Regions from separate parts of the Lachnoclostridium sp. genome, predicted to be linked through region 2. Evidence: riboswitches for the same ligand, from Rfam matches in the RefSeq annotation. Region 2 holds a riboswitch; the other holds the start of a gene.
What was found. Region 2 has a riboswitch for nickel and cobalt ahead of RTP52_RS07190 (cation-translocating P-type ATPase). Riboswitches for the same ligand answer to the same signal wherever they lie in the genome.
Positions count from the first base shown of each region.

Region 1: it holds a riboswitch for nickel and cobalt, as region 2 does, so the genes downstream of both, RTP52_RS04295 (hypothetical protein) here and RTP52_RS07190 (cation-translocating P-type ATPase) in region 2, are expected to answer to the same signal.

Region 1 is NZ_DAMADT010000004.1:28,331-44,111, forward strand. It holds gene RTP52_RS04285 (MerR family transcriptional regulator) at 1-285, opposite strand, end outside; gene RTP52_RS04290 (YitT family protein) at 459-1,091, shown strand; NiCo riboswitch at 1,251-1,351, shown strand; gene RTP52_RS04295 (hypothetical protein) at 1,446-1,892, shown strand; gene RTP52_RS04300 (hypothetical protein) at 1,858-3,114, shown strand; gene RTP52_RS04305 (pectate lyase family protein) at 3,338-7,609, shown strand; gene RTP52_RS04310 (MerR family transcriptional regulator) at 7,932-8,765, shown strand; gene RTP52_RS04315 (biosynthetic peptidoglycan transglycosylase) at 9,217-9,843, shown strand; gene RTP52_RS04320 (GTP pyrophosphokinase) at 10,165-10,914, shown strand; gene RTP52_RS04325 (hypothetical protein) at 10,977-11,507, shown strand; gene RTP52_RS04330 (hypothetical protein) at 11,706-12,149, opposite strand; gene RTP52_RS04335 (aminoglycoside adenylyltransferase domain-containing protein) at 12,592-13,392, shown strand; gene RTP52_RS04340 (GNAT family N-acetyltransferase) at 13,551-15,026, shown strand; gene RTP52_RS04345 (LuxE/PaaK family acyltransferase) at 15,318-15,781, shown strand, end outside.
Region 2 is NZ_DAMADT010000007.1:110,762-126,542, reverse strand. It holds gene arsA (arsenical pump-driving ATPase) at 1-255, opposite strand, end outside; gene RTP52_RS07220 (ArsR/SmtB family transcription factor) at 313-642, opposite strand; gene arsM (arsenite methyltransferase) at 1,054-1,869, opposite strand; gene RTP52_RS07210 (MarR family winged helix-turn-helix transcriptional regulator) at 1,897-2,337, opposite strand; gene RTP52_RS07205 (hypothetical protein) at 2,507-3,979, opposite strand; gene RTP52_RS07200 (metal-sensing transcriptional repressor) at 4,198-4,476, opposite strand; gene RTP52_RS07195 (MATE family efflux transporter) at 4,510-5,832, opposite strand; NiCo riboswitch at 6,069-6,174, shown strand; gene RTP52_RS07190 (cation-translocating P-type ATPase) at 6,289-8,808, shown strand; gene RTP52_RS07185 (GNAT family N-acetyltransferase) at 9,147-9,539, opposite strand; gene RTP52_RS07180 (hypothetical protein) at 9,654-9,893, shown strand; gene RTP52_RS07175 (DUF3877 family protein) at 10,036-10,587, opposite strand; gene RTP52_RS07170 (ArsR/SmtB family transcription factor) at 10,732-11,097, opposite strand; gene RTP52_RS07165 (X2-like carbohydrate binding domain-containing protein) at 11,574-14,147, shown strand; gene RTP52_RS07160 (beta-propeller domain-containing protein) at 14,323-15,781, opposite strand, start outside.

The DNA.
Region 1 (15,781 bases), on a different contig from region 2:
TATCTTTTGTTTTATTTCTTTTTGCTGATTTTTTAGTAGGGTTATGGCATTATCGCTGTTACGATGATTCATAAAATCTTTGATTTCCTTTAAGGATAATCCAATTTCCTTAAGTATTAGTATGCTATCTAATACTTCGATTTGATCTGCAGTATAGTAACGGTAGTTATTATTGGAGTCAACTAATTTTGGCTTAAATACATCCTCCTTATCATAGTAGATAAGGGTCTGCTTGGATAGTCCGCTCAATTTAGCAATTTCACCGACTGTAAACTTCGTATTCATGAATGATAAAAACCTCCAATATTTTTCTTGACAATATAGTTACTATATCCTTTATAGTATATCATGTCAAGAAAGTCATACGTATGGCTTTCTTATTTTATTCAGAGAAAGTTTCATTGAATTGCATATGAAATAAATAGGGAAAGAAATTAATCAGTTTTGTGGAGGTTGAAATGAAGAAATTTAACATAAGAAAAGATGCAATCAAGCATTATGGCATTCTTTTATTAGGAGTTGCTATATTAGCCTTTGGATTATTTAATATACACAGCCAAAGTAATATTACGGAGGGCGGTGTACTTGGAATGATTTTATTATTAAAACATTGGACGGGACTCTCTCCAGGAATCACAGGGATATTCTTAGATTCCTTATGCTATTTTATTGGATTTAAATTATTGGGTAAGGAATTTTTAAAAAATGCTTTGATTGCTAGTGTAGGATTCTCCTTCTTTTATAATATTTTTGAACATATTGGATTTATTATTCCTGATTTAAGTAGTATACCATTGCTTGCAGCTATATTAGGTGGATTATTTGTTGGTATCGGTGTTGGTCTTGTAGTTCGTATGGGTGGCGCTTCCGGTGGTGATGACGCCCTTGCATTGATAATTGCTAAACTTTCTGGATGTAATATTTCAAAAGCATATTTTGCAACTGATTTTGTTGTACTATTATTGTCACTTAGTTATATACCAGTACAAAAAATATTTTATTCTTTGATAACTGTTACTTTATCCTCGTATATAATAGGACTTATACACAAGGACAAAAAAAAGGATAACAAAGAGGTAGCTACCTGTTAGGTATCAAGACTGCTTTTCTTGCAGTTGTTCGATAGTCAGATAGATAATCGAACGGAAATGATTGATGTATATAAAATAAAGCCAAATTGCTATAAATGATTGCTCATGATATAATAATTTAGTATCTTTATATTGTAATATGTTCTTAATGAGATACAAATAGTAAAGACTGAGCAGGCGATGGACCTTTTTAAGGTCATGGGGCTGGGCCATCTAATTATGGCAGCAGGTGATTATGGATGCACATCTGTGGGACAGTAAGTATGTTCCCATAGATGTGCTTTTTTTGTACATAAAATAATATTATTTAAATAAAGAAATCATTCTGACTGCTATTATGAAAGGAGCGTTTTTATGAATAATGTTAAATCTATAAAAGCTATGAGCAATGTCGTTTTGAACATAAACAAACAGTACTATATTAAAAAGTATGGAATTGATTTCTATAAAAAATTTAAAAAAGGCGTAAATAATAAACTGAATGAAATAGTGCCTGTAGTTCCTGATATAGGAGAACATAAATCCAGCTATTTCATGGTTATTTTTTATATAGCTTGGTTTAAGGTTTTAAAAGAAGCCAATGTATCCACAAATGATGCTAATTTTATTATCTGGGATGCTACAGAAAATTGCTTAAAGAAAATCCCCGGTATATTGATACCTTTCGCAAAAAAGATGTACATATTATGGGTTAATTTGGGAACATTATTTCTTGAATGTCTATATTTAACTAACCGCCTAGCATTCAAGAAAGGAGAGATTGTAAATGAACCCGTTTCAAGAAAAACCGAAATCTGTTGACTCCGCTTTTAAAAATTGGAGTGGAATCTACTTAAGACCTTATAATAAACATGAGGTAAGTCCATATACGAAAACCAGAATTATCTTAATGAATGGAACAGAATTTGAATCTGTTTGGTTTGGACACCAAACTCAGAGAAACTGTCCGAATAATGATATTCGTAGAGACTTAGCATTGATAAGAAGAGTGGAACAGCAACAACAAAAAGCTATCGCTTCGTTAAAACCTAAGGATGAGACAATTTTAGAGCATACCATAAGCTATGAGCAGCTAGCGGTTGATCTTACCGCTGAGTTAGCGAAGAGAGAGCCAGATAAGAATGTAAAAGCTGCTCTTGATTTTGCATTGCTAGAAGACTTTGACCATTTATATCGTTATTCGGATTTGTTAGAGGCTACGATGGGGGTTAAGTCAGAGGAATTGGTTGGCAATTATGCTGAGATTATGCCAGGTCGTCCTACCATTTCTGAGCATCGTTATCCATTTGATAATGTGAGATTTTTTATTAATTGTAAATCGGCTACCCCAATTACGAAGCTAAATGTAGCTATTATTACAGCGGCAGAACAGCAGACGATGAACTATTATATGAATGTGGCTGCTTTATATGATCATGATGATCTTGGAAGACAGTTGTATCAAGAAATAGGACTAATTGAGGAACAGCATGTTACTCAATATGGTAGTTTATTAGATACTAAGACAACATTCTTAGAAAATTTGCTTATGCATGAGTATACCGAATGTTATCTTTATTATTCTTGCTTTGAGGATGAAACTGACCTTTATATCAAAGGTATCTGGGAAGAGCATCTTCATCAGGAAGTTGCTCATCTTCATATGGCAGCAGACATGCTAAAGAAATATGAGAAAAAAGATTGGCAGGAAGTAATACCAGATGGTAATTTCCCTCAACTATTAACGTTACACGAGAATAAAGCATATGTACGTGATATTCTTGCAAATACCGTTCATAACACATCCAAAAAAGAAGAGTATGTAAATGTAGCTTCCTTAAGTAGTGATGAGAATTTCTTCAAATTCCAGAAGGCTGTAAATGAGCCAGTGGAAGAAGTGCCAACGCATATAGTGATACAATCCTATATAGATTCTAAGGGTGAGGATTATCGTTATCAAGATACGGATCATCCAGTACCAGCACTTAGTGATCGTACAAAAGATAATGTTTCGGTTGGACGCGAAGCAAACGCAAAGGAGTAATTGGTTATATGCCAAGTGTTGAAGCGAGGTACCTTTGGAACCCGCCTCGATACTAGATACAGGACATTTTTTAGGAGAAGGCTATGCTAGATTAGCCTTCTCCTATATATTACTCCTATATTTACAATTTCATTTACGAATTAAAGGTTGACTATGACAGCATGTCAGCCTTTATACTAGACTTTGTCCCAATGATTAATAATGTATTTATAGGAGGGTTTCAATGCAAAAGTTAAATTTGAAACGGCGGATAGCAATGTTCTTAGCTGCATTAATGTTGCTAACAACAATTATTCCATCGCCGCTTAGTCTGGTTGCAAAAGCATCTAGTACTAACATTGTCCTTATCGAAAGTAGTGGATGGTTAGAATCTGCATACGTGAAGTGGATGCCTATGGACGGGGTAGACGGATATGTAGTGTATGTTAAGAATGCTAATGAAGCGGATACTGCTTATGTTAAGTTAGACAATGAATTAATTAGAGAATATCCAACTTACTATAGGGCTGATGCCGTAGGGCTTTCGGAAGGTATTTATGTTCTTAAAATTGTCCCTGTTGTATCTGGGATAGAAGTTGAGGAGAGTGCAGCGGTAACTGATACTTTAATTGTATCGGCACATACAAGAGAAGGATTTGCATTTTCAGAGTTTTCAACTTACAAAACTGGTTCCGGTGGATATAATAATGATGGAACTGTAAGAAACGGCGCACAGATTATTTATCTTACCAATAAAAACAAAGATACTGTTACTTTAGATGTAATAACAGGCTCTAGTTCTGAGACTTGTACTGGTATTGCTGATATCATGCTAAAGAGAGAAAAAGGGAAAGATACAAGGCCTCTTATCATTCGTATAATTGGTAAAGTAGATACTCCCGCTGGAGTAAGTGGCTCTTTATTAAATATAAAGAAAACATCTAACGTGACATTAGAAGGTATCGGAGACGATGCAACAGCTTATGGCTGGGGTATTCTAGTTCGTGAAGGTAAAAATATTGAGATTAGAAACTTAGGAATCATGTGGTTTGGTGATGATGCAATTTCATTGGATACTAAAAATGAGAATGTATGGGTTCATAACAATGATTTATTTTATGGGGAACCAGGGCGTGCTTCAGACCAGGTTAAGGGAGACGGTTCCGTAGATATCAAAGGTTTTTCCACCAATGTAACGGTTTCTTATAACCACTTCTGGGATTCGGGTAAGTCTAGTCTAGCAGGAATGACGGAAACCCAAGAGTTTTTTATTACATATCATCATAATTGGTTTGACCATTCAGATTCACGTCACCCACGAATCAGACTTGGAAGTATACACATCTATAATAACTATTTTGATGGCGTATCAAAATACGGTATTGGAGCTGCAATGGGAGCTTCTGCATTTGTAGAGAATAATTATTTTAGGAATTGCCAATACCCAATGCTTTCTTCTGGCCAAGGTACCGATAAATATGATCCTAATACAGGTAACTATACCAATAAGGGAACTTTCTCTGGAGAAAATGGCGGTATTATTAAAGAATTTGGAAATTATATGATTGGTCAGGAACGATTTGTAAATCAAGATACAACACCAGACGCGGGACAAATTGATGCCTATACAGTGAAGAGCAGAGAGGAGCAAATCCCAGCTGATGTTGTAACCGTACAAGGAGGAACAAGATACAATAACTTTGATACCGATCCTAGTAGAAGATATCCATATTCCGTAGATTCTGCAGAAGAAGCGAAAGCTAAGATTGAATCTTATGCAGGACGTATTAACGGTGGAGATTTTCAATGGACTTTGAGTGAAGCGGAAGATACGAATTATGAAATTATTACTGAGTTACAAGCAGAAATTAAGAATTATACATCTCAATTAGTTTCCGTTGGTGGATTAGGAGACAAAAAAGAAGAACCAACCATAGTACCAACACAATCACCAATAGAACCAACGATAGCACCAACACAGCCACCAATTAGGGGAGATTATTCACATAATTTTACAACACAAAAACTTACAAGTTCTTTCTATTTGTTTCCAGGATTGGCTAATCTGGCGAACAATAAAGGTACCGTTACATACAATGGTATGACTCTTACGGAATGTTTAAAAATGGAAACCGATACACAGATAGTTTTTACTTCGCCTGCAGATGGTATTTATACCATGGTATTTAACCATACTACTGGTAAAGTTAATGCAAAAGTGAATGGTATAAAGTATACAGGGAATGAAGAAACGGGTATTCTAACAATTCCTGTATTAGCTGGAATAAAATATGCGATAAATAAAGCAGATACTGCTAATTTATTTTATATGAGTCTATCTTTGGATGATCTAGTAATACCAACAGTAACACCAACCATAGTACCAACAGAAGCACCAACACCAACAGATAAGCCGACAGTAACACCAACAGTAGCACCAACCATTGTACCTACAGCAACACCAACACCTCCGGAGTCTGTTGTAGATGGAGACATCTTTGTAGCACCAAATGCATCAGAAACAGGAGAAGGTACAATTGTTGATCCAATGGAGCTTACAGTTGCACTGACCAAAATAAAAGCTGGTAATACAATTTGGATGTTACCAGGAAACTATAAGTACAGTGAACCGATTGTTGTAGAAAAATGGAACAGTGGTAGTTTCGGTACTTATAAGACTGTAAGAAATTATATGGGTGGCAAGGTTATTTTAGATTTTTCGGAGCAGGTGTGCTTACCTAGCAATCGTGGTCTTGTACAAGATGCAGATTACTGGAAATGGTATGGAATCGATTTTAAAGGTGCCGGAGATAATGGTATGTTACTCTCTGGACATCACAACATAATTGAAATGTGCCAGTTTTATGAAAATAGAGATACTGGTTTACAATTAAGCCGTTATGATACTGCAGCTGCAACCATAGATTTATGGCCTAGTTATAACTTAATTAAGAATTGTACATCTTTTAACAACAGCGATGCTTTAGGTGAAAATGCAGATGGTTTCGCAGCAAAGTTAACTTGTGGCGAAGGCAATGTATTTGATGGTTGTATGTCTTATAATAACAGTGATGATGGATGGGATTTATATGCTAAGTCAGAAACTGGTCCAATAGGAGTAGTAACTATTCGAAATTGTATTGCCTTTAGAAATGGTAAATTAACGAACGGATCAGGTAGTGCAAGCGGAGATATGAACGGATTTAAACTCGGAGGTTCGGGAATTGCTACACCACACATAGTTGAAAATTGTATGGCATTTGAAAATGGTGCACATGGTTTTACAGATAACAATAATCCTGCACCACTTACGTTTAAAAACATTACATCATTTAACAACAGCTATCATAGTGGAAGTAAAAAGGCTAATTTCCAGATTGATCGTGCAAACGGACCAACCGTTTACGATGCAATTGGTATCAGTACCAATAAAATCGCTTCGGATAAGATTACATCAGCGATTGGATCAAAAATTGTATATATGAATAGTGGAAAATATTATGAATATGATGGAAGTATAGGAGGAGCCTTTGATTCAGCAAATAAAGTTGGAACAGTGATTACGCCAGTTGCTACTGATATTTTTGTTAATATCGTTGCACCAGATGTATCTACTGATTTCCATACTGTATGGAGAAACTCAGACGGTTCCATGAATACTCATGGTTTTCTACAAATAAAAGAGAATAGTAAATATGCCTCATTCTCAACGGATGGTGGTTTTATTGGCGCAGTTTTTAAAGATGAGGTTATTGTAGAGCCAACCCCTGAACCAACGCCAACTCCTGAAGTAACACCAAATCCAACACCAGAAGTGACACCAAAACCAACACCAGAGGTGACACCAAGTCCAACACCAGAGGTAACACCAAATCCAAACCCAGACGTAAACCCAAAACCAACACCTGATATAACACCGAAGCCTTCTGAAGATATCGAAGTGCCGCTACTTGATCAGATTAGTGCAAATTCCAAAAATAATATTTATATCGGAGGAACAAAGGATTGGGAATGGGTAGGCTTACGTTACCCAAGTACACTAAAAGTTGTAAAGGACTTTACAAGCTCCAATACTGATTTATCTGTAAGTGAAATGAAGCTTAGTTATAAATCTAGTAGTACTAAGATTGCTACAGTAAGCCAAACCGGAAAAATTGTTGGTAAGAGTAAAGGAAAAGCTATAATATATATTACAGTAACTTTGCCGGATGGTAAAACAAAGCAATTACAACAACAAGTCACAGTAAAAGAAGCTAACTTTACGTTTAAGAGGGCAACATCGTCCATGGTGATAGGAGATAAAATTTCATTTACAGTGGAAGTCAATGGCTTTAGAACTGAAGATATTGTATGGAAAACTACAAAGCGAGATATTGCTATCGTTGGAATAAATAATGGTAAATTAACTGCTGTTGTATCCGCAAAATCTGTAGGGGATGATTATGTAGTTGTTAGTGTAAAAGATAAAAATGGCAAATTACTTTCTGTCAAAACGAAAGTGCAAATTTATAAGTAGGTTATAAACAATATAAATAAAGAAAATTTATTATCATTTCTAGTAGAGGGTGAGATTCTAAGTAGTCTCACCTTTTTACGTATAGCGACCTTAATCCAATGTCTAAAGTCAATGGGATTGTGATCGTTTTATTTCATAATTAATAAACTAATTTTATGATATCATGAAAAAGATAGATGAAAAAAACAAAATACACTAAAAAAAGACGTATAAATAATAGTAAATAATCAAAATGACGGGAAATTGACAACCAAAAGTATTATGATATAATATAATAATTACAACTAAGATGAAATATTACATGATATTTTGGGGGATTTCCATGAAATATAAGATTAGTGAATTAGCTAAATTATTAAATGTGTCAACTAACACAGTAAGACGATATGAAGGATATGGCCATATTAAATCAAAACGAGATTTAAATAATACATACAGATATTACAATAAGGGTGATCTCACTAGGTTAATGACAGTTAGATCCTTAAGAAAATATGGATTTGCACATAATGATATTATTGAGATGAAAGATTATAATATTCAAGAATTAATTCAACAGTATAAAATACAAGATCAAAATATGCAAGATGAAATAGCTTATTTGACAAACCTAAGACATCGATTAAGTGATGATCTGATTCTTTTGGAGAAAACAAATAGTATTTATCAACATCTTTACATCAGAGATTGTATTGCGTATTCCTATGTATTATATCAAAGTGGTGCAAATTTATTGTTAGAAGAAAATCGTACTAAAAAAATTCATGAATATTTATATTTGGCACCAGAAGTACAGATGGTATACATAATTAGAAAAGAAGATATTGAATGTGATGAAATAGATATCAATATGGGATGGGCTGTAAAGGTATCAGATTTAAAACAGTTTAATATTGAGGAAAATGAGTATACAGAAAGATATAATACAAGAAAAACTCTCATGAGTTTGGAAAAACTTCCTGTCAATATTGATAAAATAAACAAAAACACTTTAAATCATGAGAAAGCCATATTTCAAGAACCATTTTCCTATATGAGAAAACATAATCTTAGGTTAGACGGTGATTTATTAGGAGTTAAAATAGCTACGATAACTGAAAATAATGAAGAATTGGAATATATTTTGTTCAACATTCCAATCGCTGAAAACGATTGAGAAATTATAGAACGAGTAATCTCTTTCATAGCAGTAATCAAGTTAAATAAAGCAGTTGTAGCTTGCTTAGAACGTAATATATTAAATAATTTTTGAGGATGTAATATAATATTAGAGTAGTAATAAGAAGCAGACAAGATGTATTTTGTCTGCTTCTTATTTTATTTAAAAGCAAAATTTTTAGTTTTCAATATTACATAAATGTAAGTTATCTGTAAGATGAATCGATGGATGATAAAATTTCTTCATGATATAATTTCATCATAAAATACGAGGAAAGAAATGAATCCTCAACGAGATAGTTTTTAATTAAAAGATAGATAAACTTAGATACTTAATATATTTTCTGTTATACGAGGAGCTATTGGCTCTATGATAAAGCAATCAGAAATAGAAAACTGCGAAAACGAAAGATTAAGCGAGTTTTTGCAAGATATATGAGGAGGTTTATATGAAGAAGAAATATATTTGGATATTTAGTCTAATAATACTCTCAGCATTTATATTCTGCTTTTCCAAAGCTATACCGGTCATTTCAAGTGGATATAAAATGTATCAAAATGCAGTAAAAGAAAATAGCGTGGAAAGCGTTGTTGATAATATCAAAGAAAAAGAAGGGTATTTTAAACTTAATACAATTCCAGAAGACTATATCAAGGAGTTGATACAATCAGAAGATAAACGATTTTATTACCACTTTGGTATGGATCCAATTGCAACTACGAGAGCAATGTTTCATAATGTAATGGCAGGTTCTTTTGTGGAAGGTGGAAGTACTATTAGCCAACAGCTTGCAAAGAATATGTACTTTTCATTTGAAAAAAAGATGGAAAGAAAAGTGGCTGAAGTACTTGTTGCTTTTGAATTAGAAAGAAATTATTCAAAAGATGAAATTTTAGAGCTATATCTTAATGTTATTTATTTTGGGGAAGGCTGCTATGGGGTAAAAGAAGCAGCAAACCATTATTATGGTGTTGAACCACAAAATTTAAGCGAAGAGCAGATTGGAGAATTAGTGTTTACGATTAAGAGCCCAAATAATTATAACCCTAATGTTTATGCAGGGGAAGGGGCTTAATACTCCCCTCCCAAGACCAACAACGCATACCATACCCAAAACTCATTTACAAAAAACGCACTAGTGTGACAGCAAGAAGTGTCACACTAGTGCGTTTATCGTTTAAATACATATTTTAAACACATATTTTTAACAAATATAATGTAAAATAGTAAAATAATACATATTCAGATGATTGTATGATTAGAGATTATATGCCTGTTTAAATTAAACGATGTCGACGCTGTTATTGATATTGCTGTAATCGGAAGACAATCTGTTAATGTAAAATATATTATTCAAATGATAAAGAATATTTATTAAGAAATTGGAGGAAAGTATATGATAAACCGATATAAACAAAATGATAAGGATGAAAAAGCTGAAATTATCAAGACATTTTTCCCTGACGATCCAGATCTAATTCTTAACTATATTTCTGATTTTAGAGAACTAATGATGAAATATAATGCTGCAATACGTGAAATTCAAACAAAACTTGAAATATTAAACGATGAGCTTTCTCTTAATAACCGCCATTCACCCATAGAAAATATAATTTCACGTATAAAAAAACCTATGAGTATTGCAAAAAAGTTAAAAGACTCAGGTAAAGAAATAACATTGGAGAGTATAGTAGAGAATTTAAATGATGTTGCAGGGATTCGCGTTATTTGTTCTTTTGTGGATGATATATATAAAGTTGCCAAAATGCTTGCCAGCCAGGATGACATCACTGTGCTAAAAGTAAAAGACTATATAAAAAATCCTAAGCCAAACGGCTATCGTAGTTATCACATGATTGTGGAGGTTCCAGTATTTTTTTCTGATAGCAAACAACCAATGAGGGTTGAAGTACAAATACGAACAATAGCAATGGACTTTTGGGCAAGCTTAGAGCATCAATTAAAATATAAAGGGAAAGATAATATTACAAAAAATATTATTACAGAAAATAATACTTTAGAAAATAATAATATAGAAAATAATTCAACAGAAGAAATTGTTAAGGAACTAAAGGATTGTGCTGAAATTATTTCACAGACTGATTTGAAAATGCAAAAGATAAAAAAATATATTGATGAAATTTAATTATTAATAAAGCATTTACCGGTTTACCGGCAAAATCGTGTCAATAAGGGAGGTAAGCCTACTTGAACCCAAAAAACAGAATTGAAGTATTCCTAAACGAAGGTGACGACCTGTTTGAACGGTATTATCCACCTGAAGATTTTCATTTAAATTCTGATCTTGTAGAATACATTATTTCTAAAATTAGTATTCTTAGAAATCAAGAGCATGAAATATTCTTTTTTAGTAATAGTAATATTGATATTTCACCTTTGAAAACTGCAATCACAAGTACATTTTCCGATCGTTTGGAAACTAATCAGTTTTTTTCCAGGAAAAACAAGATTAAGGCGATTATTCTAGGGGTTTTAGGAACTATTATTGGACTGATTTTTCTGGGATTGTGGGATTCTTATGTCTACTTAGCTGGTATTTTAAGTGTAATAAGTTGGGTTTTTTTATGGGCTGCTACAGAGATTTACTTTTTGGATAACAGGGAAATAAAAAATGAGATTAGAAAATGTAAGTATATTCTTAGCGCTGATATAGAAATAAAACATTCAGATATGAGAAGACGAAAGGATGGCGAATTTACATCACAGAAAGATGATTAATTGTATGAAACAATTATTTACTTTTAGAATTCCGGTTAAGTAAAAGCAACGGAATTTTATTAGTATAACGTGAAAGAAAAATAGAGAAAAATAAAAAACACGTCCATTATAAGGCGTGTTTTTTGTATATTAAAATCTAATCTTTCCTGATTTCTCATAACAATACCTCCCAAAATGATAAAATTTGCTTCGCATATCTCAGAAGTCTTTCGGTGGTGTATATTTATGTTTCTCTATTGGCTTTATTCTCTTACCACAGCGTGGACAATATTCATCTCTTAAAGAAACTCTATTGAGAAAACGTCCGCAAAATGGACAACAATTATAATAAAGACCTGCAAGTGAGTATCCCATTAATATTAGGGCTCCCAAACCCATAACAGCCATACCCAAATAATTATTATATATTGTAAGTAAACACCCCAGAAAAATCATAGCAAGCATAGCGATAGAAAGCATTGGTGCCACTTTTCTATATTTCCAATTTATTTTTGTTTTTTGATTTATTTCTTCTATTATTTCTTGTTCTGGTCTAGGACGTCTTGTTGAGCGTCCTCCACAGGTGCAAATGGAAGTAGCACAATCTAAAGAACGTCCACAAGTTAAGCATATGAAATTTGAGCTCTTCGTATTATCAACCAATAGTTTTCTCCTTATATGCCACATTTTGCTTAGTTGGTATCTGCAATGTAAGCACAAACAATCATTTGAAAAATAGTTTGCAAGTTTTCTGCCTTTTTCTATAGTATATCTGTTATATTATGGATAATCAAGGTGAACATATCCATTTATACTACATAATAAAACTAAATAATAAATGACGGAAATTTGGCTAGCATCACGGCCTTAAAACAACTGCCCCTGACTTAGTTGATCGACTGGGTATTAATGCAAGAATCAATTAGTTATGCACCAAAGTACATACGACAAATAATATATGGAAAAATCAAAGCAGATGTAGCTCAGATATTGTGTAAGAGAAGGCGTATAGTAATTTGGTAAATATTGATTTGTGCAAATTGTGATGATATAATAGGAGTTACGTATTATTCAATATTTTCTTAACATACAAGGAGAAAATAGCATGGATTTTAAAATTTACAAAACACTTCCACTAGATGTAAAAGATCAAATTGATAAGGTAAAAGATATATGGTTAACATGTTTGGGTGAATCTGTGGTAGGAATTTACATACATGGCTCTATAGCCTTAAATTGCTTTGTGGAAAATGTTAGCGATATCGATATATTAGTCATATGTGACAGGAGAATTAATCGAGAGGAAAGGCTTTCCATTTCAAGTAATATAATAAACATAGATGTAAAACCATCACCTCTTGAAATGTCAGTGATATGGTTAAACGACTTAACCCCTTGGAAGTATCCAACACCATGTCAATACCATTACAGTGACGCATGGACAGAACATTACAAGAAATTGTTAACTGGTGATATTAAGGGAAGCTTTATTGTGGACGAGGATTTCTGTGATGCGGATATCGCTTGTCATGTTCACCTTACAAATCAAAGTGGAATTTGTATTTATGGAAAACCTATTGGGGAAGTTTTCCCAGTAGTACCAGAGGATGATTTTTGGAATTCAATCAGTAATGATGTAAATGAATATGAATTCGGAGCGTATAATCCACGATATTTTGCAAGTAATATATTAATTCTCGGACGTATCCTATCCTACAAAATAGAAAAGATTATATTATCAAAGTATGATGGGGGAATTTGGGCGCGAAATTATGTTCCTGAAAAATTTCGATATATTATTGATAATGCTATAAATGAGTGGTATTTAGGCGAGAAAGGGCTAGAATATAAAGAAGAAGATTTACAAGATTTTAAGAGGTTTTTAATCAATGAAATACAGCAGTAATTTAGTGTTTACCACATAACTAATAAATAGTATCGGAAATGCTAGAAATGTTGAAAACGAAACAAGATGAAATTATGTAATGTAACGAGAACGTGAAAAGTAATGAGAACATGAAAAGTAATGGGTAAGTGATAATAAAGTAGATGAGGTACATAACGATGCTTAATATGACAGAAATAAACAACAAGATAAAAGATTGCGCCATAACATGGGGAGCTTCTGGTGCAGTTACAATTTACAAGGATGACAAATGTTGCCATAGGAATGTTTACGGTCTTGCTGATAGAGCAAAGAAGTTACCTATTACAGAGGAAAGCACCTATTTATTACCCTACCATAATCGTTTTCTAATGGGATTATGTATTGGTAAACTAATTGATGACAAAAAATTAAAGTTATCCGATACTCTTGATAAGTACATAAAAGAATATAGTCATGCTTCGAAAATAAGTGTGAAGCAACTTTGCTTAAAGCAAACTGGAATACCCGATTTTTTTAATGGACAAATTATGAAGGAACTTCAAAAAACAGATGAATATAAAAAAGTGGACGACGAAAAAAGAAGCCTCATTGAGCGTAAACTTTTGGTTTTTCCATGGTCATTTGATGAAGTACTTTCTCGTGTAAACGGCATTGAATTAACATGTGCACCTGGAACAGAGCCAACAGATGATCTTGATAACATGTCAGAAACATTATTCATACGTGAAGTAATTGAACGTGCATCTAAGAAAAGTTTGGCAGACTTTGTACAAGATGAAATATTTAAACCGTTAATGATTCATGCTGTATACAAACAGCCAGATACAAACCCTTACTCTGTATATCGGAATACTGCCTTTTTGAATAGTGAATATCAGCCGGATGAAAAAAATACATTTACAATGACTTCTGCAGAAGCAGAGAAGCTTCTGAATGCTGTTGTAGAAAAGAAGTTATTATCTGAGAAGGCATGGAAAGCTATTTCTACGGCAGTAACGTTTGGTCAAAGCATTGCCTTTAATTCACTTTATGGCTTACTAAGTGTACGTGATTTTTGTTACGGTAGCTTAGGGTGGAATTGTAATATCTGTGTAGATTGGGATACAAAACTTGGTTTTTTATACCTAACGAATAGTGAGCATATGATAAGTCGTACAAGAGAAGGAATCAAATATTTCTTGAAAGAACTTTTAGAGGAAACAGCGGCAGCATTTGTATATCCTAAGAATACGAAGCTTGTTCCTTTTAATAAAGATAACCTCTGGGATACGATGAGGCTCTCAATGCGTGATGATCAATTGGAATTCATGAACAATGCGCAAAGAGCGATATGTATAGCTTGTGCATATAAACAAAAATTGTTCGTACTAACGGAAGGGCTTCGATCGATTGGTTTAATCGCATTTACCGTTGATAAGAAACATCAGAAATACTATATAGAAAGTGTATTAATTGACCAAAAATATCAGCAGCGAGGCTTCGGTAAGATAATGTTAACGAAAGGTATTGATTATCTCAAGTTACAAGGCTGTAAGTACCTGACTATCGGAGTTCATCGATTTAATGTGGCTGCTCAAAAACTATATACATCGGTTGGATTCAGAGTGAAGACTGTTTATGATGACTTTGTAGAGATGGAAGCAGAACTATAATTGAAAAAATAAATTATTAATATCGCAATTCTTTGAAGTTAAAGAGTTGCGATTTTTATTTATGATAAGGAAAAGCTCAGGCGAGAATTAAGCAATGAAAACGTAAGTAATTCTATGAATTTTTCCATTTGCATGAGGATTATTGTAATAATAAAAATGTAAAAAATTGCTTTTTTTATTATTAATATGTTATAATATGAATAATCAATTAAAAATTTATCCTTGGTTTTGGGATAAAATTAACCGAGGAAAAGCATGTTTCGTGAACTTTTCCTTGTCATGAATTGATGAATGATTGAACCATCACAATATTTATTAAAGGGCAGGAATAGGAACAAAAAAAGGATTTATATTACTCTATATATTAGAACTATGCAAAAGGAGGAGATTGTAATAAATAACATACAAAAGTTGTATCAATCAAAAAAAATATATGATTTAGAAGGTACGGAACGGTATTTTGTTGCTGCTATCAAAGATAATATGGAGTTTCATAATCAGCATTGTAAGCGTTATGCACAGATATTAAAAAAGCAAGGGATTATAAAAGATGATATTCATTCCATCGAAGACTTACATAGAATTCCACCACTTCCGACGTTGTATTACAAAAAGAAAAGAATTGCATCCTTACCTAGTAAGAAGATGGTAATAAAAGCAACAGCTTCAGGCACAAGTGGAGTAAAAAGTAAGATAGGCTATGATGCAAAAGGGTTATATTATGGGGCTCACATGGTGTATCGTATAGCAAAGTA
Region 2 (15,781 bases):
TTTTAAAGGGTCTAAATTAGCTACTACTAATCCTGGTACAGAAGGGATTGCAATACCTTTCGAGTTTAATTGAATCTCGAAAACATCCTGTAAATTAGATGCAGGGTCAGTACTGATTAATAATACCTTTTTCCCTTTATCAGCTAGAGACACCGCTGTAGCGCAAGCCGTAGAAGTTTTACCTACTCCACCTTTCCCTGTATAAAATAAATACTTAGTTAATTCGATACTATTTGGGTTAAAAGCTTCTCTCATTTCAAATCCTCTTTTCTCTTTATCCCTCTTGTTTGAAAAAATAATTGAAATCCTAGGTTAGTTGTTACAGTCACAAGATTCTTGGCTGCATTTTTCACAGATACACCCTTTTTTTGGAGTGATAATACCCATTAAAAAATACATCATTTCATTTGCTCTTTGTAAATCAATTTTGTATCTCATCCAAGTACCTTCTTTACGACCTACTACTAATCCACAATCCATTAAAGATTTCATATGATGTGACAATGTAGGTTGTGAAAAATCAAAGTGTTTTTGTATATCACAAGCGCATAATTCACCGCAAGATAAGATATCAAGTATTTTCAAACGGTTCGAATCTGAAATTGCCTTCATCAACTTACTATTTTCTTCGTAATTATTCATAGTGACACCTCCTATATAGATAATGTTCTATGTGTAGTATATAGATGAGTGTCTATAAAGTCAATAAAAAATAATTGATTTAATGCAAAAAAATTAATGCATACGTTAATATCTATGATACTATATGCGGCTTAATGCCATTTTTATTTAATAAAGAACAATAAAAATAGGCATTAAACCTAGAAAGTCTAATGCCACAAAAACACGATACATAGATAGATATATATATAACAGATATTAATATCTTTAAACTATTATTACACTCCTTTTTTCTACCAAAACAATATCATGCCATTTTCCGTCTGGCATCCGTCCTCAGCCAATCATTAGGTTGCATTTTCTCTATTGAGAAGCCCATAATAGTGCCTCCTTTTATTCATGATAAGAAAAGTACGCGATGCGTACTTTTTCTTATTTATATGCTTTTACATGAGCACCTGCGAAAGCACCATCGACTGCATTTTCATCAAGCTTAGCATATAAATCATTAAGGTTTTCAGCTTCGGCTATGTTTTTAATCATATCTTTGGTGTATATATTCACGGGGGTAATCTCAATACCTGTAAAGCCAACCTCTTTTAGAATTCGTTCATAATCGCTAATACTGAGTGCTCCAGAAATACAACCAACCCACAATTGTACACTCTGCCTAATATCATCTGGAACGTCTTTCATTTCAACAATATCAGCAATCGCCAACCGGCCGCCCTTTTTTAGAACTCTGTATGCTTCTTTTAGCGCTGATTCTTTACTCTCAGATAAATTAATTACACAATTTGAAGTGATTACATCAACTACTTCATCCGGTAAAGGGATATCTTCTATGTAACCTTTGATAAATTCAACGTTTGTTGCTCCGCTCTTTTCTTTGTTACGGTTTGCAAGCTCTAGCATCTCGTCTGTCATATCTAGTCCGTAAGCCTTACCGGAATCGCCTACAAATTTAGCTGATATTAAAACATCAATACCGCCACCACTTCCTAAATCCAGAACTATCTCGCCTTTCTGAAGATTAGCAAGTGCCACTGGATTGGCACATCCCAATGATGCATTGATAGCTTCTACCGGTAAATCGGCGATATATTCTGCAGAATATAAGTTGGAATCAGTACCACAATCGCAACAACAAGATCCACCACTACAGCAGGATCCTTTTGATGTCTCAGATACTTGCTTCGCAATTCCACCATAGAACGTTTTGATTTCATCTTTCATACTATTTGCCATAATCATTCCCTCATTAAAACCTAATAATTAACAACATTTATTATTTTTAGCAGCATCAGTTAAGAGAGCTAAACTTTCCAGTACCTGGCCTCTTTTATCCTCAGGAATTGAACAAAAGATATCCTTGTAATAGGTCTCCATACTTTTTTCAATACTATTGAATACATTCTTGCCATCCTCTGTTAGTTGGATAATGACAAATCTCCTATTCTCAGTATCCAGTTCTCTGATAGCCAATCCTAATTCTACAAGATTATTAACGGTCCTACTCATGGTGCTTTTATCTACATCTAATAAATCAGCTAGATCGACTAGAGAAACTTTCCCCTTCTGTCCTATCTCAACAATTGCATGGCACTGAGTTACCGTTACACCACAACAGGACGAATCACTTTTCTCCAACATACCTAAGTTTTTCACCAGAACACGGATTAATTTTCGAAGTGTTCCACTTCCTTGGTCAATCATTATATTCACCTCCGAGAATATTCTAACATACAACAGTTGCAAATTACAACAGTTAAATATAACAATCTATATACATATTTCATAATTTACTTCACTGGGCATTGCTAAGATGACGAAAGCTATGAGAATACATAACAGATACAACTCCCTCAACCTGTTTTTTGTAGTATCAGTTTGATTTTTCTAATTTTACCCATTCATATTTTGATACAGTACTGTAATACCATGTATTTTGATTAATATGAAGTATGTTAGTAATTAATCCGTTATCATTCATCTTAAGGGTTTTAATTGTCCAATCATTTTTATCACTCTTCTTTTTTATTTCAAATAAGCAGCCTTCATTATTAATAGCATAAATGTCTTGTCCGTACTTAATTAATTTATATACTATTATGTTTTTACTTATTACCCTATTTTCTTTGGTTTCTAGGTTATAAAGATTTAGAGATTTACCGGTGGTATAAATAATAGAATTATTAATATATTTGAAATCAATAATCATATTATCATCACTAACTACTTCTATCCAATTTACATTATCATAATTATAGCAATAAATTTTATTGTTGATACTAGCATAGTAAGAATTATCATCACCATTAATATCAAAAGGTATATAAGTTACATCTTTCACTTCTGGAAGTAATATTGTTTTCCATGATTCACCTTTATCAGATGAAATATTCAATTCTGAATTAGTTAGAAAATATAATTTATCATTATAATGAAATGAATTAAGTATTTGATCTTTTGTTTCTAATATACTTGAAAGCTCTTTTGAATTATATTTATAAATCTTTTGATTGCAAACAATTAATATGTCATCATCTTCTATAGGAAGGACATTTTTTATATCTTCTTGAATTGATAACTCGTTCCATACAGTATCGTTATTACTTTTATTTAGTAAAATCGAATTATATTGAATGATGTTTATCATTTTAAATCCCCAAGCATATAAAGTGTTACTATTTTTTGTATTTGCAATACCTTCTATATTATAAATATCAACTAAAGCTTTATCAGTATTTCCATTAAAGATACCACCACCTATTGGAATTTTGTGAAAAGCATCTGTAATCTTCTTTGTTTTTGCATCAACAAATAATTTTGTAAAATTATCTTTATTATCTCTGCATACAACTTGTAGTACAACTTCCCCATCTTCTTTACTTATTTTAAAATGATAACCTATAGCCCATATTTCACCGGGTCTTATATCATATTCTTTTTTTACCATTTTTAAAGCTTCTTTTGAATCGATGGTAAATTCATTTTTATCTATTAAATCTTTCCTATCATAAAGCCCTATCCCTTTTACCAAATCCCTTACCTTATGATCTCTAATTGTAACTACCCAACTTTCGGAAGAATTAGGTACTGCGAAGATTAAATTCCATGAGTTTCTTCTCCCATTTTTCCCCGCATCATTTTCTTCTTTACTTAATATTGAATCAGTACTAATTATTAAGACTAATAACACGCGTGGATTTTTTTTATGCACCTCATTATAGGCAATATTATAAGCCTCTTTTATTGTGGTACTTTTTTTATTGCCAATAGTTTTATAACAAACAAAAATAATACAAAGAACAATTAATAATGAAAAAAGAATTTTAATATTATTACGTAACACCATACGTTACCATCCATCTTGGTCTTAAAAACAATATATCATATAAAAGCATCTGATATAACTATAATTTTATCTATCATATTCTTTTATTCAAAAGAATAAAGGTAGTTTTACTCACTAGTAAACATGCCTATTATTTTTGCAAATTATTATTATAGATTATCTTTAGACTTTATTATGTAGTTTCATCAAAACTTCCAGTAAAGCATAGTGTGCAAATATTATTTGATAAATTTATCTATTGCATTATCTAATTCTTGAATAACCTCTTCGTCCCCTTCTTCAATCGCATGAACTATACAATGGGAAATATGTTCTTTTAATATTACTTTTCCAGTATTATTAATTGCCGATCTTACCGCGGATAATTGAATTAATACTTCACTACAGTCTACATCTTCTTCCACCATTTTTTTAACAGACTCTAAATGCCCTATCGCTCTAGAAAGACGATTAATCACTGCCTTTTTACTTTCATTGGAATGTTTATGTTTACTCATACCCTCCTCCAAGGTTTCTATTTTTGATATCTATTATATCATGATTTTTTGCCATTTGCCTCTTAAAAATCTAATAAGTAAAAGGATACCTCTTATTGTAATATCCATTGCATATCCGCACCACACACCAAATAATCCGAGATTAAAAGTAACAGCCAATAGATAACCAATACCTACTCGTATTACCCAAATGCCAATTAAAGTTGCATACATAGGAAACTTGGTATCGCCTGCTCCTTGCAATGCGCTTGTCATTATTTGTGTCAAAGCTGCAAACGGTTGGAAAAATGCAATCAATCGAAGTACCATAACTACCTTTTCTTTTATTTCAATCGTATCTGTAAATATAGATGCTAACTGTGGTGCAAATATATAAAATAGGATTCCAATGAAAACCATAATAACTGTTGTTATCCAATTTGATACAAAAGTAATTTTTTTAGCTTTATTTACATCATTTTCACCTAAGCTTATTCCAACTAAAGTTGCTGTAGCCATACCAAACCCAAATGCAGGTATATAAGAATATCCCTCAATACTTCCACCAATGTTATGGGCTACATAGGAAGCGGTTCCTAATGAGATAATCATCCCATTATAAACAAGTTGGCCAATTCGCATAATTAATTTTTCAATTCCAGCGGGAATACCAATAGTTGAAATAGACCTAAGTATTTCATGGTTTATTTTAAAACCTCTAAGCTTTATTTTGAAACTGGAATCTTGATGTATTAATTTGTAATATAAAAAGATTGTTATAATAATTCTTGAAATTGTTGTAGCTAATGCCAACCCTGCAATTCCTAATCCTAGATTAATAAACAGAATATTTAAAATGATATTAAGTATGTTTGATACCCCAGTTGCAAGCATAGGTGTTTTAGTATCTTTTCTAGCTCTAAAACAACTAGATAATATCTGTGTTAAACACAGGAAAATCGACGGAACTGCGACAATTATGTAATAAGGTATTGCATACTCCATAACTTCTTCTGTTGCACCAGAAATCTGTAAAATAGGTTTATAAAATATTAGACTTATAACTCCAATTACAGTACCAATTAACATTCCTAATATGATAGAGTGTTTAATTGCATCGCCTGCTTTTTGATTATCATTACGACCAATGAACCTTGAAATCACCGTAGAAGCACCTACACTGATAGCTGTGTAAAAAGCAATAAAAATATTCATGATAAGATTTGTGACACCAATAGCAGCAATTGCATTATCGTTCAATTTACCTGCAAAGTAAGTGTCTGTCGTGCCTAACAGTGTTTGGAATATATTCTCAATAATGATTGGGAATGCAAGAAAAACAATAATTTTTAAGTAGTTTTTAGATTTGTCATTCATTTTACTATCTCCAGTGATTTAAATTAACCCCCATAGGGGGATATAAAGTTTATATCATAATTCAGTTATGAAATCAATAAATATTTAACCTCATAGGGAAAGTAACGTAAGCGGATTGCGAGTATCCGCCTATACTTACATTTATTTACACAACTGCATTGACATAGAATATTGCGTATGATATAATCCAATTGAACTCTTTGCACTGCATTACATTCATTTCGAGTGCGCGATCAACAGTACAAACTGAGCAGGCGATGAACTTTATTAATTTAAAGTCATGGGGCTGGGCCGCTAATTGCGGCAACAGATTGAATTTTAATTCACATCTGTGGGACAGTAATGTGTTCCATAGGTGTGATTTTTTATACCCTTTTTTGGAATACATAACTGAGGAACGAAGTGCCATAGAGCTATCAAACGAATGCCAGAAGGCTAAAAACGGAGGTAACTTTTATGACAAACAAAGTTAACATGGCAGGAATAACCTCTGCCGAAGCAAAAATATTGCAGGAACAATACGGTAAAAACGAACTCACACCGCAAAAGAAGGAAAGCTTTATAAAAAAGGTTTTTCATATTATCTGTGAGCCAATGTTTTTGCTCCTAATTGTTGCTGCAATTATTTATTTCATTCTTGGAGAACCTCGTGATGGTGCTGTAATGCTAATTTTCGTTATTGGTATTATAAGCATTGATGTCATTCAAGAATGGAAAACAGACAAAACATTAAATGCACTAAAAGACTTAACTGCCCCGCATGTTACAGTTATTCGTAATGGCAAGGAAACCACCATTGCAAGTGCAGACCTCGTACCAGGTGACCTTATGATGATTCATGAAGGTGTTAAAATTCCAGCAGACGGTATTATCGTTAAATGCAATGACCTTTGTGTGGACGAATCATCGTTGACTGGTGAGGCAGAGGGCGTTTGGAAGGTGAATACCGAAAATGCTGAAGCTACATCTGACTATTGGCGAAAAGATTATTGCTATGCTGGTACACTTGTTACACAGGGAACTGCAACTGTCTTGGTCGATAAAATAGGTACTAAAACCGAATACGGAAAAATCGGAGCAAATATTGCATTAGCACCCAATGAAGATACACCACTTCAAAAGCAGACACGAAGTCTTGTTAAGCTTTGTGCAGGTATTGCAGTTATTCTACTAACGCTTGTTGGTATCTTCACTTATTTTAATATTCCTGATCATGAAATCGGTGAAAGAATTATTGAAAGCATACTGTCTGGTATTACGCTAGCAATGGCAATGATTCCAGAGGAATTTCCTGTTATTCTAACAGTTTTTCTTTCTATGGGTGCTTGGCGTTTGGCAAAAAAACAATCCTTGGTACGTAAACTTCCATCTGTTGAGACTCTTGGGGCTGTATCCGTTTTGTGTGTAGATAAAACTGGTACAATAACAATGAACCAAATGAAAGTACAAGACACTTGGGCCATGGACAGTGATACACATACTTTATGTGAAACAATGGGGCTTGGTTGCGAAACTGATGTCTATGACCCAATGGAAAAAGAGATGCTATCTCACTGTGACAGTCTTGGCATTACCAAAGATCATTTATTTAGCGGTGAACTAATCACCGAATATGCTTTTACGAATGAACTAAAGATGATGGGGCATGTTTGGAGAAGAAATGGTGAAATTATAATTGCTGCAAAAGGATCTCCAGAACGTATTTTAACTATATGTAAATTAACTGATGTGGAACTAGAAATCTGTGAGAAAAAAATCTGTGAGATGTCAAAAGAGGGACTTCGTGTCATTGCAGTTGCAACTATGAAACCACAAACTGATGAGGAGATCCCAAAGACAATTACCGATTGCTCCCTAACCTTCCTTGGACTGATTGGTCTTGCAGACCCACCAAGAGAAAGTATAAAAGCAGATATCGCTGTCTGTAACAAAGCTGGTATTCGTGTTGTTATGATTACAGGTGATAATGGAATTACTGCTTCTTCTATTGCTAAAAAAATTGGTATGCCAAACAGTGACAAAATTATTACAGGTGATGAACTAAGTAAAATGACGGACGAAGAACTTCGTAAGAAGGTTAAGGATGTTAGTATTTTCTCTAGAGTTTTACCAGAACATAAGATGCGAATTGTAAAGGCATTTAAGGATAACGGAGAAATAGTTGCAATGACAGGCGATGGTGTAAACGATGCACCTGCTTTAAAATATGCAGACATCGGGATCGCTATGGGCAAACGTGGTAGTGAGGTTTCTCGTGAAGCTGCAGACCTTATCTTAATGGACGATAATTTTACTACAATTGTAGAAACGGTAAAGGATGGAAGAAGAATTTACGATAATATCCGTAAGGCAGTTGGCTATATCTTTACGATTCATATCCCAATTGCATTTGCTTCACTCCTAGCCCCTATGCTTGGTATAGCACCAGTTGCACTATTTTTATTACCACTTCATGTAGTTCTGCTTGAATTGGTAATTGATCCTACCTGTTCGATTGTTTTAGAGCGACAACCTGCTGAATCGGATATTATGGAGCGTAAACCACGTAATCCAAAAGAAAAACTTGTGAATATTAAAATGCTGTTAAAGAGCGTTGTTCAGGGTATTGTGATTTTTGCTTCTTCATTTGCAACATATTTTACAGTTCTTGCAGGAAATGAGGATAATGCATCTTTGGCTCGTACAATGGGACTTACAATCATTATACTATCGAATTTATTTCTTGTTCTAGTTAATAGCTCTGACCACGATTTTGCAATACAGTCCTTTGCTCGCCTTGTAAAAGATAAGGTAATGTGGATTGTCGCTGTATTTACCATTTTAGGATTGCTAGCTATTCTGTATACGCCACTTACAGGATTTTTAAAGCTTGCATCGTTATCTACTAGTCAGTTCATAAGAGCATTTGGAATAGCTGTTGTTTCTGTTTTTTGGTATGAATTAGTAAAGGTATTTAAGAAACTTAAGGTTCAGTAGACTTATAATCATTTCTATACACAATTGATACAAAAATGTATCTGATTAATATGCATGACAAGAAGTTTTAGCTATTTTCGTTTAAAATACAGTAAATAAAATGAATAAAAGCGGTCAGGATTTTTTTACGCCTGACCGCTTCTCTTCTATGCTGTTTCTATAAAGTATTTCAGAAAAATAATGCATATTAGTTTTATAGAAAAAACCTCATCAGGGAAGTCCCCCGCTTACATAAGCGGGGGTATGGACTTGCCTGTTTTAAAATGCCACGTAGTGGCAATGAGGTAGAGCTGGTAGCGCAAGCGGATTACGAATATCCGCTTTGACACACTTACTTGTTATTCAAATATTTTTTCATAGCACTGAGTGTAGTTCATCCTGTCAAACCCTATCTTGCAATAATAATTATATGGTTCTTCATCAGGTGTTACAAACACTTTCTTGCAACCATACGATTGTAATATTTTTAATGAGTTATATACACAAGCTTTTCCTAATCCAGATTTACGATATTCTTTTGAGGTTACCATTGGTTCTAAAAGCCCTGTTTGAGTTTTATTATCATACCAGAAACCGCAAAAGGATGCATAACTACCATCTGGTGCTATAACAACACTACAAATATCACGGTTATAATTTAGCCAAGCATGTTTTATTGGAAGATAAACTTCATCGTCTATCTTAGGTATTTTACCTTCATAGTTAAAACCTTCCCAAATCAATTTGCTCAATCGGTCAACTACTTAATTAGGTGCTAGTCTTATTGATAACCGCATTAGCTTGACATATTATATGGGAAAATTTACAATACTCATATGGATTAAATGTAATTCTTGGAGGCCGATATGTTTGAAATGAGGAGAACAAAAAATGTTCAGTTAGGTTTAATTATAATTTCCTGTATTGCACTTATAGTTTCTTATGTGCAATCTCATAGTATAGTCCGATATTCATCTTTCATTGTTTTGTTTACTTCAATAACGATTAATGTAGTTATTAATTGTATCCGAAAAGATGTGGAAGAAAACTTTAAAGCTCTTCAAAAGAGATGTTTTGATGAGATTAAAATGATAAAAGAAGAATAGGAATCGTTTTGTTAGAGTACTAAAAAAGCTGTTCGCATGTGCAAACAGCTCATATATTAATGAAAGGTACATATTTTGTAGTTTCAAATTATTCTACTACCCTAATTTAAAATTGTTCTAACTATTAGTCACAATCTAATAGTTAGAATCCAAAACTAACATAATCAGTATAAGTATATCTATGATAGGTCGCATGGCATTCTTCAAATTTTATACAATAACGATATGCATCTGGATCACCATTTTCAAAATATATTAAATAATCAAATTCTCCATTGCTTACTTTATCACATATGACTTTGTCTGAAAACCGATGAAATACCAATAGAATATCTTCTATGCTGCAATGATGATTACTTATTGTCTCGATAAATTTCTGTAAAAAAATTGGGTCGTTCACCTCTTTATGGACATAAGTTACTCCTTTCGGAGGAATTACAAAACAGTATCGGGTGTTGTTACGATAATACTCTACGTTGCCAAAACGTTCTTTTAAATAGATGCAAAACTCATATAAAACTTCCGAAAGCTTTTCTTTTGTTAATTCTGCACCTAATAAATTATTTATAGATTCCATTGGATAATATAATCGTAAGGTTTCTTCTCTATAGCCTAATTTAATTTGTTCTTCTTTTATTACATCTATAATATTATTTTCTAATGATTCAAAGTTTAATTTACATTGTATATCCATATTGCTCTCCTTCGCCTGGATAATTTACGATTGTGACTTGCTAATTACGATATCTGGGTTTTCTTATATTGTGTAAGATTCAAGGATACTGCAACCCCCAATATCTGTACGATTATCCAGACCAATATCTAATATGATTTTTTTCTAATATAATTTTTCTCTAATATGTTCTAATCCTTTTTCAAAGATATCCTTGACATGATCGTCGGTTAAGGAATAGAAAACAACTTTTCCTTCTTTTCGGAATTTAACTAAATTCGCTTCTTTTAATGATCTTAATTGATGTGATATTGCTGATTTCGTCATATTTAATAATACTGCCAAATCGCATACACACATCTCATTAATATCCAATGCACTTATAATTCTGGCACGTGTGCTATCCCCTAATACCTTAAAGAAATCAGATAAATCATATAACTCGTCTTCTCCAGGCATAGATTGTCTGACTCTCTCAACTATATTTGCATGGATAACGTCACAATCACAGTTAATATCAGGTACTCTCATATGAATTCCCCTGCCTTTCCATAGCCTGCAAACTTTGAGCCGCAGGCATAATATCTGCACAGTGTTTTGCAAAGCAATTCACTGAGTTAATGAACTTTATTTTCTCAAAAACATGCCTGCAAGTAGGCAACCATGCCACTTTTGTGGCACAAACAATCAGTAAGAAGAACGCTTCATTCTCGATCTTCTAGTGTGAGACTTAGAAATTTTTGCTCAGCGTAATGTGCTAACTTAGAATTTTTTCTAACACTTCACTCAGTTATAATAGTTGAATAATGACTCAACTATATTACAATATTATAGTTGAACTACTGCTTTGTAGTCAAGTAGATCTTTTGGTAGATATTTATTCCTAGATATAATCACAAATATTTACATTATATGGGAATTGTGCTATTTTTAAATTGTAGGGGTTATATAACATTTTATTAATTAACTTTGACAAATCAAGGTTAATACAAGAAAGGAGTATAAAAATGAAAGGATTAGTTAAAAAAGTAAGTACGTTTCTTATCGCACTATCGCTGCTGTTTGGTTTTATTACGGTACCAGTTAGTGCAGGCACTGCGTTTTTCGTTATCGAAAGCGAAAATACGCGATTATCCTCTGAGCTTCAAGTTGTTACTGCAATTTATGGACAACCAAAGCCTGGATACTCAGGGTCAGGATTTGTTTGGATGCAGAACTCAGGCACATTAACTTTCGATGTCACTGTTCCAGAGACAGGTATGTATACGATATCCACTCGGTATATGCAAGAGTTAAGCCCTGATGGTAGACTTCAATACTTAAGCGTAAACGGCATGAATAAAGGCTCTTTTATGTTGCCATACACTACGGTGTGGTCGGATTTTAACTTTGGAATTTATAAATTAACCAAAGGCAGTAACACAATACAAATTAAGGGAGGTTGGGGATTTGCTTATTTTGATACTTTCACTGTGGATTATGCGAAATTAGATAGTTTAATTGTAGCTCCTACCCTTTCCGATAGCCAGGCAACACCAGAAACAAAAATTCTAATGAAATATTTGACTGAGGTATATGGTAAACATATCATCTCTGGACAGCAAGAGATCTATGGAGGCGGAAATAACGGAAATCCAGAATTAGAGTTTGATTGGATTTACAATTTAACAGGTAAGTATCCAGCAATCAGAGGATTTGATTTTATGAACTATAATCCATTATACGGTTGGGAAGATGGCACAACAAATCGTATTATTAATTGGGTTAATAACAAAAACGGTATTGCTACGGGATGCTGGCATATTACTGTTCCAAAAGATTTTAATTCCTATAAGCTCGGTGAATTTGTGGATTGGCAAAAGACAACCTATAAGCCAACGGAAACAAATTTTAAAACTGCAAATGCTGTTATTCCTGGTACAAAAGAGTACCAATATGTAATGATGACAATTGATAATTTAGCAGAGCAGCTGCTTATTTTACAGCAGAATAACATACCTATCATATTCCGACCATATCATGAGGCGGAAGGTAATGGTGGAGCAAATGGAGAAGGTGCGTGGTTCTGGTGGGCATCCGCAGGTGCAAAGGTTTATAAGCAATTATGGGAAATGTTATATACAAGGCTAACTAAGGACTATGGATTACATAATTTAATTTGGACGTATAACAGCTATGTTTACAGCACCTCTCCTGCTTGGTATCCTGGTGACAATATGGTAGATATCGTCGGGTATGATAAGTACAATACAGTCTATAATCGCTATGACGGGTTATCCGGTGTTCCAAATGAAGATGCTATTACAACTATATTCTATCAGCTCGTTGATCTAACAAGCGGTAAGAAAATGGTTGCTATGACAGAGAATGACACGGTTCCAAGTCTTCAAAATCTAACCGAGGAAAAATCAGGTTGGCTATATTTCTGCCCATGGTATGGTGAGTATCTCATGAGCTCTGCAAATAATTATCCCAAAACACTAAAAGAGCTTTATCAAAGCAATTATGTTATTACATTGGATGAGTTACCGAACTTAAAAGTTGATGATCAAACACCAAGTTCGACGATCACACCAACTTCTATAACATTTGATAAATATACACCGAATCAAAGCGATAAAACAATTTCCATAGTGTTTAATGGAAATACATTGAATTCAATCAAACTAGGTACAACGACATTAAAATTAAATGTAGATTATACCTTAAGCGGAAATAATCTTGTATTAAAGAAAACTTTCCTTTCCCAAATACCAATGGGTGAGAATTCTTTCGTTTTTGACTTTGATAAAGGAAAAGATCCTGTTTTAAAAGTTAATGTCATAGATTCAACGCCGAGTGCTACTATTACTCCGGTTAATGCAACCTTTGATAAAGCAGTAGAGAAACAGCAAAATATCAACGTAACAGTTAACTTAAACGGACTTTCGCTTGTGAGTGTTATGAATAATAGCAATTCACTTGTTATCAACAAGGATTATACGGTATCAGGCAATACAATTGTATTACTTAAATCCTATCTATCCATGCTACCACTTGGTGAAAACAAATTAACATTCCAATTTAGTGCTGGTAATAACCCTGTTTTAACATTGAATGTCATTGATACAACTGCTCCCGTGGTTACAGGAAATATAGTAATTCAAGCTTTTAACGGAAATACAAGCGCATCCACCAATGGAATATCACCAAAATTTAAACTACTTAACACTGGAAACTCAGATATCGTTTTGAGTAATGTAAAACTTCGTTACTACTATACAATTGATGGTGAACTATCACAGAACTTCTGGTGTGACTGGGCAAGTAACGGTAGCGAAAACGTAAAGGGTGAATTTGTTAAGCTTGCAAAGCCAGGCACGGGAGCTGATTATTGTTTGGAAATTACATTTACAGCATCCGCTGGAACACTTAAAGCTGGGCAAAGTGCAGAAGTCCAAACAAGATTTGCGAAATCAAACTGGTCAAATTACAACCAAGCGGATGATTACTCATTTAATGCATCCAGTAGCCAATACGTAAATTCTGAAAAAGTTACAGGATATTTAAACAATAAGCTTGTTTGGGGAATCGAGCCATAATGATTAACAAGAAAAAGTCAAGATAAACGAACTTTTCCTTATACTGAAAGAAAGAGAGCAGGTACCCTGCTCTCTTCTGCTGTTCTACTAGATCATATGTATGCTTTTCTTTTTAAATCTTCGGGTGTTTGTGTCTTTAATCCTGTTACGGAACAAGACCTGATTGTTATAATCATTAATAGCTAACTTGATTAATAAATGAACACTCTGGATAGCTATATACTGCTATGACGCTATCTGTTAAAAAATATAATTTACCATTTGTATAGCAAAAACGAGCATCATGTATATTGTTAGTAATTACATCGACATCAGTAAGCGTTATAAACTCAGACGATGGACTAATCATCACAACAGTACCATATCTTCTATTTTCATAGCGGTAATCATCTATAAAAATTGGAAATGCAAATAGATTATTTTTTACATCAACCATTATACTTTGCGGATTATAACTTGCTGGACTATAGGAACCTTCAAGATAGGCTTTTACAAACACTTCTTTTGGATTATATAAATTACTCACATCAAACAAACTTATTTTAAAGCCCAAATCCTTTGTTGAACCTGTAGAAACTTTTTTTCCAGCCTCGTCTAAATAAAATCTTTCTTCAGTATTTCTACCAAAGCCGACTAAATACTTATCTCCTACTGGATGTAAATACTGGCTAAAACCAGGTATTTCTAATTCACCTGTCTTTAAAGGTTTCGATGGATCTGAAAGGTCAAATACAAACAACGGATCAACATTGCGGTACGTCACCATATATCCGACATCACCCATAAAGCGAACAGAATAAATTCTTTCATCCACAGCAAGGCCTGAAATGGAAGCAATCGGCTTCATGGTATTAATATCAATTGTTATTATTCCATTACCATACGAATAATTTCCAGAAGCAACCCTTAAAATACCGTTGTATTCATCCATTGAATATTGATTTATCAGGTACCCATCTACTTCAGCTATACCAACAAATTTGATATCCATGCCATCGATTGCAAACCGATAAATCTCAGTTGTTAGAGAAAAAGCCACAGCTTCACTGGATGATGATTCTTGAACGTAGCGTGGTTGGTTTTTCTCTCTACTTATATATAGCGAGTGTGTATTCATATAGATATTGGAGCCTGAACCAAGATATGCTTGTGGAACGACAACATCATTTTTTGTAATATCGAATGTACCAACTAACATATATTGTGCATCTATGCTATCAGGAAAATATAATATATTAGCAGGTTGTATTACTTTTATTTCAGTAGAATCTGCTGTATCTTTATACATAGGAAGTATTTTATAATCATTTACACTAAAATCAGAAATATAAGGAATTTCTTTATTAGTTACAAAATATAAATTATCTCCAATTAATCTTGAAGAAACTTCACTTCCTTCAATTTCTATCGTGCGTTTTAGAATAGGATTTTTCCTGTTACTGATATCATACACAGCGTACACAGTAAAAAAATTCAATGGATTCGCATAATTAGTTTCTACTATATCACTATAATCAGAATAGGATTTGGAATCATCCGATCTGTTGTTAAAATCTACGTATTTTCCTCCACAAACAACAAGAATGTCATCTGATATATACATATCATAGAACGATTTGTAGTTATCACTTATC